Regions from separate parts of the Cryobacterium mannosilyticum genome, predicted to be linked through region 1. Evidence: predicted binding sites of a transcription regulator. Region 1 holds the regulator's gene; each other region holds the start of a gene.
The links. The regulator HspR, encoded in region 1, represses chaperone genes until heat shock. The targets are predictions, from matches to a motif close to AAGTTGAGTCNNNNNGACTCAACTT.
Positions count from the first base shown of each region.

Region 2: the regulator HspR is predicted to act here: its motif matches at 1,776-1,800, upstream of E3O32_RS09090 (ATP-dependent Clp protease ATP-binding subunit).
Region 3: the regulator HspR is predicted to act here: its motif matches at 1,470-1,494, upstream of E3O32_RS04035 (ATP-dependent Clp protease ATP-binding subunit).

Region 1 is NZ_SOFM01000030.1:1,941-5,213, reverse strand. It holds gene E3O32_RS10960 (nucleotide exchange factor GrpE) at 1-108, shown strand, start outside; gene E3O32_RS10955 (DnaJ C-terminal domain-containing protein) at 101-1,108, shown strand; gene E3O32_RS10950 (heat shock protein transcriptional repressor HspR) at 1,111-1,530, shown strand; gene E3O32_RS10945 (class I SAM-dependent methyltransferase) at 1,537-2,703, shown strand; rRNA gene E3O32_RS10940 (16S ribosomal RNA) at 3,244-3,273, shown strand, end outside.
Region 2 is NZ_SOFM01000025.1:10,177-13,449, reverse strand. It holds gene E3O32_RS09090 (ATP-dependent Clp protease ATP-binding subunit) at 1-1,727, opposite strand, end outside; gene E3O32_RS09085 (primary-amine oxidase) at 1,976-3,273, shown strand, end outside.
Region 3 is NZ_SOFM01000010.1:33,566-36,838, forward strand. It holds gene E3O32_RS04035 (ATP-dependent Clp protease ATP-binding subunit) at 1-1,451, opposite strand, end outside; gene E3O32_RS04040 (hypothetical protein) at 1,579-1,935, shown strand; gene E3O32_RS04045 (DoxX family protein) at 1,939-2,388, shown strand; gene E3O32_RS04055 (hypothetical protein) at 2,676-3,233, opposite strand.

The DNA of each region.
Region 1 (3,273 bases):
GGCATTGAGGTGGACACCGTCGGTGATGTCGTGGAGACCGGCTACTTCCTCGGTTCGACGCTCCTGCGGGTGGCCAAGGTCGTAGTTCAGGTACCGAGCGATGGCTAGCCAGGACTGGTTTGACAAGGACTTCTACAAGGTCCTGGGGGTATCGAAGGACGTCACTCCGGCCGAGCTGAAGAAGGCTTACCGGAAGCTGGCGCGAAAGTACCACCCTGACTCCAACCCGGGCAACCCGGCAGCCGAGGCGAAGTTCAAGGAAATCAGCGAGGCGCACTCGGTGATCGGCGACCCTGCCCAGCGCAAGGAGTACGATGCCGTTCGCGCCATGGGCGGTGGAGCTCGCTTCACCGCCCCCCGGGGCGGCGGCGGGCAGGCCGGCGGTTTCGACGACGTGTTCGGCGGCATGTTCGGCGGCGGTGCCCGACAACAGGGCTACTCCTACGAGCAGGGCGGCTACGACGACCTCCTCGGCGGGCTGTTCGGCCGAGGTGGCGGAGGCGGCGGCGGCGGTTTCGGCAGCACGAGCGGCGGCTTCCGCGGCTACGGCGGCCCGACCCGTGGGCGTGACGTCATCGCGTCGACCACGGTCGACTTCATCACGGCCACCCATGGTGACCAGATCACCCTGCAGACGCAGGATGGCCGCGCGATCAAGGTGAAGATCCCGGCCGGTGTCGCCGACGGGCAGAAGATCAAGCTTCGCGGCCAGGGGCAGCACAGCCCCGACGGCGGCGAGGCCGGCGACATCGTGCTCACGGTCTCGGTGCGCAAGCATCCGGTCTTCGAGCGCGAGGGGCTCAACCTCAGGGTGGCCGTTCCGGTCACCTTCGTCGAGGCCACGCTGGGGGCGACGATCGAGGTGCCCACCCTGGGCGGTCCCCCGGTCAAGCTGCGGATCGTGCCCGGCACCCCGAGCGGGCGCGTGCTGCGCGTCAAGGGGAGAGGCGTCGTGACACCCAAGGGCACCGGCGACCTGCTCGCCGAGGTTCAGGTTGCCGTGCCGTCGCACCTGTCGAAGGACGCGGAGGAGAAACTCGAAGCCTTCGCGGCAGCCCTGCCGAAGGAGAACCCGCGCGACGACCTCCTGGCGAAGGCGAGAGACTAGCGGTGGATGAGAACACCCGGGTTTTCGTGATCTCGATGGCGGCGGAGCTTGCGGGCATGCACCCGCAAACCCTCCGCCAGTACGACCGCCTGGGGCTGGTGAGCCCCGACCGCACCCCCGGTCGGTCCCGCCGGTATTCCATGCGGGACGTGGCGAAGCTGCGGGAGATCGCGGACCTGGGTGCCGAGGGTGTGAGCCTGGAAGGCATCCGGCGCATCCTCGAACTCGAAGACCATGTTCGCGGGCTCGAGTCCCGCCTGCGCGAACTCGAGGCAGCCCTCGCCGACGAACTGCTCAACCGTCCGGGCCGCCGTGTCTTCGCGGCCGGCTCGGCCGGTGAGGTCATCTCGATGCGCGCCGGCACCCGCACCAGGCGCGCGAACCAGATCGTGATCTGGCGCCCGCTCGGCCACCGGGAATAGCGCCGCATGAGCCATCTGACCGGGGCGGCCGCCCAGCCGTCCCCCTTCGCCTTCGAACGGCTGCGGCGCTACCCGGATGTCGAAGCCGACAACCTCTTCGCCGTGGATGCGAGCGACCGGCTGATCCTCGATGAGGCGGCCGACGCCGTCGCGGCCGCGGCCCCCGGCGAGGTCGTGGTGATCGAAGACCGATACGGTGCCCTGACCCTGGGCGCGGCGCACCTCGGGGGAGCCCGCGACATCCGGGTGCACCAGGACGTGCTCTCGGGGGAACTCGCCCTCGCCCGCAACGCCGCCGACGCCGGTCTGGCCGGGGCGTACCGCTCGGTGGGCCTCACCGAGGAACTGCTCTCCGGCGCCAGGGTGGTGTTGCTGCAGCTCCCGCGGAGCCTCTCGGCCCTCGACGAGATCGTCGGCGCCATCGCGCGGTGGGCCGCCGCCGACGTCACCGTCTTCGCGGGTGGCCGGATCAAGCACATGGCGCCGGCGATGAACGGGGTGTTCGCCCGCCACTTCACCAGGCTGGACGTGACTCCGGCCCGTCAGAAGTCGCGGGTGCTGGTCGCGACCGGCCCGATCCGGCCGCCCTCGGCCGGGACCACCCCGGACTGGCCGCACACCCAGCGCCACGAGGACCTGGCCATCACCGTCTGCGCGCACGGCGCGGCGTTCGCGGGAACCACCGTCGACATCGGCACCCGGTACCTGCTCGAGTTCCTCGGCCGGATGAAACCGGGAGCCCGCACGGCAATCGACCTCGGCTGCGGCACCGGCGTGCTCGCGGCAGGCCTGGCCCTGCGCCGCCCCGACCTCACCGTCATCGCCTCCGACCAGTCCGCGGCCGCCGTAGCGTCGGCCGGCGCCACCATGGTCGCCAATTCCGTCGCCGACCGGGTGTCGGTGATCAGGGACGACGCCCTGGCGAGCCGACCGGATGCCTCCGCTGAGCTGATCCTGTTGAACCCGCCGTTCCACATCGGGTCGTCGGTCCACGCCGGCATCGCCCTCAAGCTGTTCGACGACGCCGCCAGAGTGCTCGCACCCGGCGGTGAACTCTGGACGGTCTGGAACACGCACCTGGGCTACCGTCCCGCGCTCACCCGCATCGTCGGACCCACCCGCCAGGTCGGCCGGAACTCCAAGTTCACCGTCACGGTCTCCACCCGTTCCTGACCCCTCAAGCCGTGGCTGCGAACCGCCGGTCGGGCCCGTGCTGACCCGCGTCCGGGGGCGACACGCCCGGGATGTAGACGAGAGTTGCGGCCCCCGGGGATTCACCGTAATGTCATTCAAGTCACCCCACAGGTTCGGAAAGCGGAAGTGCTTACCGGCCTCAAGCGGGACCACTCCCAAGTCAGTTTCTGCCAGTCAGATTCTGCTTGATGATGTCGTGTTGAGTCCCTTCACCGGGACCGAACACGACAACAAGAAACAACAGGAAGAGCCCCGAAGCGACAGCCCATTTGGGCCTGAAGTCGGGTGCGTCCGATCCTTGAGAACTCAACAGCGTGCACAATGTCAAATGCCAAAAACCTCGGTCGTAGGGCTCCTTTCTAGGGAGTACCGCGGAAGAGATTCCTTTGGAAAACATTTAAACAACAAAGCAAGTCAGTAATGATTTGTTCTGTCAGTTTCAAACTTGTGTCTGGTCCGCCCATTCCGGCGGTCAGTCACACTAGATGTGCCGGATGCTTGCATCCGTGCAATCAAACATTTACGGAGAGTTTGATCCTGGCTCAGGAC
Region 2 (3,273 bases), on a different contig from region 1:
TTCGAGGTCAGCACCAGGATCGTGTTGCGGAAATCCACGGTGCGGCCCTGGCCATCCGTCAGCCGGCCGTCGTCGAGCACCTGCAGCAGAACGTCGAAGACCTCCGGATGCGCCTTCTCCACCTCGTCGAACAGGATCACCGAGTAGGGGCGGCGGCGCACGGCCTCGGTGAGCTGCCCGCCCTGCTCGTAGCCGATGTAACCGGGGGGCGCCCCGACGAGCCGGGAGACGGAGAACTTCTCCCCGTACTCGCTCATGTCGATGCGCACCATCGCCTTCTCGTCGTCGAAGAGGAACTCGGCGAGCGCCTTGGCCAGTTCGGTCTTGCCGACGCCGGTCGGCCCGAGGAAGAGGAACGACCCGGTCGGCCGGTCCGGGTCGGAGATGCCGGCTCGGCTGCGGCGCACGGCGTCGGCGACGGCGCGCACGGCCTCTTTTTGCCCGATCAGCCGGTGTCCGAGCTCGCCCTCCAGGTTCAGCAGCTTGTCGGTCTCGCCCTGCAGCAGCCGGCCCACTGGGATGCCGGTCCACATGGCCACGACCGCGGCGATGTCCTCCGCGGTGACGTGGTCGCCGACCATGCGGGGCTCGTCCGGGGACGCTTCAGCGCGTTCGGCAGCTTCGATCTCCTTCTGGATTCTGGGCATGACGTCGAACTCCAGTCGCGAACGTTCCTGGAAGTCGGTTTCACGTTCGGCGCGATCGCGGAGCACCCGGGCTTCATCCAACTGCTTCTTGAGGTCGCCCACCCGATTCAGCGAAGCCCGTTCGCGGTCCCATCTGGCCTTCAGCGCCGTCAAGTTAACCTCACGGTCCGCGAGGTCACCCCGCAGCTTCTCGAGGCGTTGCTTCGATGCGTCGTCCTTCTCCTTCTTCAAGGCGAGCTCCTCCACCTTGAGCCGGTCGACGCTGCGGCGCAACTCGTCGATCTCCACCGGCGCCGAGTCGATCTCCATCCGCAGCCGGCTCGCGGCCTCGTCGATGAGGTCGATCGCCTTGTCCGGCAGCTGTCGGGCGGTGATGTAGCGATTGGAGAGGGATGCCGCGGCCACCAGCGCTGAGTCCGCGATCGTCACCTTGTGGTGGGCCTCGTAGCGCTCCTTGAGCCCGCGCAGGATGGCCACGGTGTCCTCGACGCTGGGCTCGTCCACGAGCACCGGCTGGAAGCGGCGCTCCAGCGCGGCATCCTTCTCGATGAACTCGCGATACTCGTTGAGGGTTGTGGCGCCGATCAGGCGCAGTTCGCCGCGGGCCAGCATCGGCTTGAGCATGTTGGAGGCCGCGACCGAGCCTTCGCCGCCGCCGGCGCCCATCAGCGTGTGCAGCTCGTCGACGAAGGTGATGATCTGCCCCTCGGCGTCGTTGATCTCCTTGAGCACGGCCTTGAGCCGCTCCTCGAACTCGCCGCGGTACTTGGCCCCGGCCACCAGGGCCGCCAGGTCGAGGGACACGAGCTGCTTGCCCTTGAGCGAGTCGGCGACGTCGCCGGCGACGATGCGCTGGGCGAGGCCCTCCACGACCGCCGTCTTGCCGACGCCGGGTTCGCCGATCAGCACGGGGTTGTTCTTGGTGCGCCGGGTGAGCACCTGGCTGACCCGGCGGATCTCCGCATCCCGGCCGATCACCGGGTCGAGCTTGCCGCTCTTGGCGATCTCGGTGAGGTTGACCCCGTACTGCTCGAGGGCCGTCTTGGCGTCTTCCTGGGGCGGCTGCTGACCTGCTTGCATCGGGAAACCTCTCTCTGGCCGGCCGGCCCCACACGGAGACCAACGAAAAAGCTGAGCCTCATCGACTCAACTTTATTTCATATTCGACCGACACGCCAGCACCGCGCCCGCCCGGGCGCGGGGCAGGCGAATTCACTGCGCCCGGCCCCCGATCTTCCGCCGCCACGAACCGTCCTCTGGATGTACGGTGTGGATGACCGCATCTTCACGCCCCACAGACATCCACTCTTCAACGCAGAGGAATCACGATGGCCTTTCACCCGCTCGATCCACTTGCCGGAGCCGAGTTCAGCGCCGCGTCCGCCATCCTCGCCCGCGAACACGGGGTCGGCGACGGCTGGCGCTTCGCCTCGATCGAACTCGTCGAACCCCCCAAGGGCGCCGTCCGGGCCTTCGAAGCCGACGGCACCGTGCCGGACCGGCGGGCCAGGCTCGTCGTGCTCAACCGCGCGGAGAACAGCACCTGGGTCGCGGTGGTCTCCCTCACCGACGACTCCCTGCTCGACTGGGCCACTGTGCCCGGCGTGCAGGCGAACTTCACCGTGGACGAGTGGGACGAGGCGGATACCGCCCTCCGCGCCCACCCCGACGTGATCGCCGTGCTCGCCGGCCGGGGCATCACCGACCTCGACAATGTGTTCATCGACACCTGGACCTACGGCGACGCCGTCATCCCCGACCGCTTCCGCGGCCGGCGGCTCGGCTGGGCGGACATCTGGGTGCGCCGGGAGAAGGGCGCGAACCCTTACGCCGGGCCGGTCAGCGGCCTGCATTTCGTCATCGACGTGAACAGCATGGAACTCCTCGAGATCGAGGACTCGTTCGAGGTCGAACGCCCGGAGGTGATGGGCGAGTACGTCCCGCACCTGATTCCGCCACGCATCCGCGAGCTCAGCCGCCGCCCGCCGCTCGCGCCGCTCGACATCGTGCAGTCCGACGGGCCGAGCTTCACGGTCGACGGCAACCTGGTCCGGTGGCAGAACTGGTCGCTCCGCATCGGGTTCAACTACCGCGAGGGCATGACCCTGCACAACGTGAGCTACACCGACGGCGACCGGGTGCGCCCGATCGCCAACCGGCTCTCCTTCGCCGAAATGGTCGTGCCCTACCGCGACCCCAGCGTCGACCACTTCCGCCGCACCGCGTTCGACATCGGCGAGTGGGGCCTCGGCTTCATGACCACCTCGCTCGAGCTCGGCTGCGACTGCCTCGGCGAGATCCGCTATCTCGACGCCGTGCTGCACAACAGCCGCGGCGAGCCGTACACGATCCCGAACGCCTTCTGCATCCACGAGGAGGACAACGCCGTGCTCTGGAAGCACGTCGACCACGACGGCGGCGCCGAGGTGCGACGGATGCGCCGCCTCGTCGTGTCCTTCCACGTCACCGTCGCGAACTACGAGTACCTCGTCTACTGGCGCTTCTACCAGGACGGCAACATGGAGTGCGAGGTGCGCGCCACCGGGATCATGGTGGTCACCCACCTCGACGCCGGCCAGCCACATCCGAACGGCACGCTCGTCGACACCCGCACCTACGCGCCGTT
Region 3 (3,273 bases), on a different contig from region 1:
TGCAGGGTGTCGGCCTCGTCACGCAGCCTCGACGCCTCTTCGTACTGTTCGGCGGCCACCGCCAGGGTCTTTTCGGACTCGAGGGCGGCAAGCCGCTCGCGCAGCCGGGCCAGGTCGGGCCGGGAGCCGAGCTTCAGGCGCAGCCGGGCGCCGGCCTGGTCGATCAGGTCGATGGCCTTGTCGGGCAGGAACCGGTCGGTGATGTAACGCGCCGACATTTCGACCGCGCTCCGGATCGCCTCTGCCGTGTAGCGCACGCCGTGGTGCTCCTCGTACCGGCCCTGCAAACCCGTGAGGATCTGCACGGCGTCGTCGATGCTCGGCTCGCCGACCCGAACGGGCTGGAACCTGCGTTCGAGCGCCGGGTCCTTCTCGACGGTGCGGTATTCCTTGAGGGTCGTCGCTCCCACCACGTGCAGTTCCCCGCGGGCCAGGCGCGGCTTGAGGATGTTGCCGGCATCCATCGCCCCGTCGCCGGCCCCTCCGGCGCCGACCACGGTGTGCAGTTCGTCGATGAAGACGATGAGCTCGTCGGTGCGCGCGCTGATTTCGTCCATCGTCTTGGTCAGGCGTTCCTCGAAGTCGCCGCGGTACCGGGTGCCGGCGAGCATGGCGGGCAGATCGAGCGCGATCACCCGCTTCTGCCGCAGCTGCTCAGGGACCTTCCCGTCGACGATGGCCTGGGCCAGACCCTCGACGATCGCGGTCTTGCCGACCCCGGCCTCGCCGATCAGAACCGGGTTGTTCTTGGTGCGGCGGGACAGGATCTCGATGGTCTGGTCGATCTCGTCGGCCCGGCCGATGACCGGGTCCAGCTTGCCGTCGCGGGCGCGCTGGGTGAGGTCGGTGCCGTAGAGCTCCAGCATCGGGGTCTCGGATTCCACGGCCGCTTCGGACTGCTCACCGGCCGGCCGGCCGTCCTCGGCCGCGCGGGCACCGGACTGCAGGGACTCCTGGGTGACCCCGGCTGCGGCCAGCACCTGGCCGGCCGGGGAATCCTGATTCACGACGAACGCGAAGAAGAGGTGTTCCGGGTCGATGTAGGTCGAGCCGAAGGCGCGGGCGACCTGGTGCGCATCCAGCAGCGCGCGCTGCGCCGACGGCGTCAGCGACGGGTCGGCATCGGGGCGCAATTCGGACTTCTCGGGAAGGCGCTGCTCGGCGGCCTTGGCGATGGCGCCCGGATTCGACCCGGCTCGCCGGATCGCCCCGGCGGCCGGCTCCTGCACCGCCAGGACCCGGAGGATGTGGAGCACGTCGACGTCGGAGTGGCCGTGGTCGATCGCGTATCGGGCAGCCTGGGCGAGCACCTCGTGGGTGCGGCGGCTGAGCAGCCGGGTGATGTCGATGGGACGCGCCGACTGGGCGGCGCGCTGGCCCTGCAGGTAGCGGGCGATGAACTCGTCGAACGAACCGCCGTCGGACCCTGCGGGACCAAGGAATGTAGGCATGTGACCTCCTGATGGTGAAACTTGAGTGCCCTTGACTCAACTTAACGCGGGCATCCTGATTTCATTCCCGGGGTTTCCCGTGAGTCGGCCGTGACGCGCGGATCAGGCCGGGGCACCGGAGAGTGTGGTGGACTGGGCAGACCTGCTCGAGACCGGAGACACGCCCACGATGAAGCTCACCGACATCACCCCGCCCGCACGGAGCTTTTCGCGCTGGCTCACCGAGGAGGAGATCGGCCAGGTGCTCGCCAGCGACCGAGGCTGGCGGCTCGCCCCCGACGGGAGCGTCGTCGCCGGCAAGCTGCGCAGGACGGTCATCGCCGCGTCGCTGACCGAGCTCGGCGCCGCGGCCCTGGCCAACCGGTGGACGAGCCGGGCTGCCGCGCCGGGCAGCGACGGCAGCGGCCCGACCCACATCATGTGGGGCGTGTTCAATGCGCGCACCGACGCCGACGTCGCCGCCGCAATCGCCGGGCGGTCCTGAACTATGACCAGACAGGTCGCCGACCGCGGGCGCACCCCGACCACCCTCCCCCGAACGATCGGACGCTGGTTGCTGGGCGCGTTCCTGCTCCTGGCCGGGATCAGCCACCTGAGCTGGAACCGGGAGGCGTTTCTCGCCCAGGTACCGCAGTGGCTGCCGCTGGGGGGCGACTTCGTCGTGATCGCGTCGGGCCTGGTCGAGATCGCCCTGGGCGCGGCCCTGCTCGCCCTGCCCCGATGGCGCGTGCCGGTGGGCTGGGTCGTCGCCGCGTTCTTCCTCGCCGTCTTCCCCGGCAACATCTCCCAGTTCGTCACGGCCACCGACTCGTTCGGGCTCAACTCCGACCTGAGCCGGGGCATCCGGCTGGCCTTCCAGCCCCTGCTGGTGCTCTGGGCCCTGTGGTCCACCGGGGCCTGGCAGGCCTGGCGTTCGGCCCGGTCGGCCCGCCGCTGAACCGGGCTCCCAGTTCCCTGCCAGCATCACGGATACCCCATGGGGTATCGTGAGCGAGACAGCTGAACGAAAGGGACCATCGAATGTGCCGAGCAGTGACGTGTAGGAAGTGCGGAAAGACAACCTGGGCCGGGTGCGGACAGCACGTCGACCAGGTGATGCGAGGGGTTCCGGGCGCGCAACGCTGCCGCGGGCACGAAAACGAACCGCCCCCCAAGGGATTCTTCGCCCGGTTGTTCTCCGGCAGCTGAGCCGACCGCGGCGCCCCCTGGAGCGCCGCGTCGGAATCAGTAGTCGCTGGCCGGCGAACCGGACCTCTCGGCGTGCTTGAGCCTGAGTACGGCCAGGTCGATGCTCACGAACACCTCGGTGCGGGCTGCCCGCCGGTCCTCGTAGTCCGGGTCACGGTCGTCGATGGCGAGCCGCACCAGCTTCGCTGACACCGCGGCCCGGATCTCGTCACTGGCGGCCCGCTGGGCCCGCTCGACGATACGGGCAACGTGCCGGTCATCCTCGGCGACCGCCCGCAGGGCGATCGAGAGCCGTTCGTGCACCCGACGCCGGAGCCGGAGCTGGCTGATGTCCGCGTGCTGGTCCTCGGTGAGATCGGTGGTCCACCGGGACCTGGTCAGCGTCTTCCGGAGGCGGCGCACCCGCCGGGCGTACGAGTCGTTCTGGCGAATGAGCACGTCCAGTTCGTTCCGGGCGGCGTCCGCATACATTTCGGGATCGTAGTCGGCGTGCTCCCGGAGAGCGCCGATGATGATCTCGTTCTTGACGGCCATCCGCACGGCGGACAGCGCGATGAAGAGGCCCTCGTCGACCATCGTGCTGACCTTCGACACGTCACCTCCTCACCCGATGCATCGAGCCTACCGGGAGGCG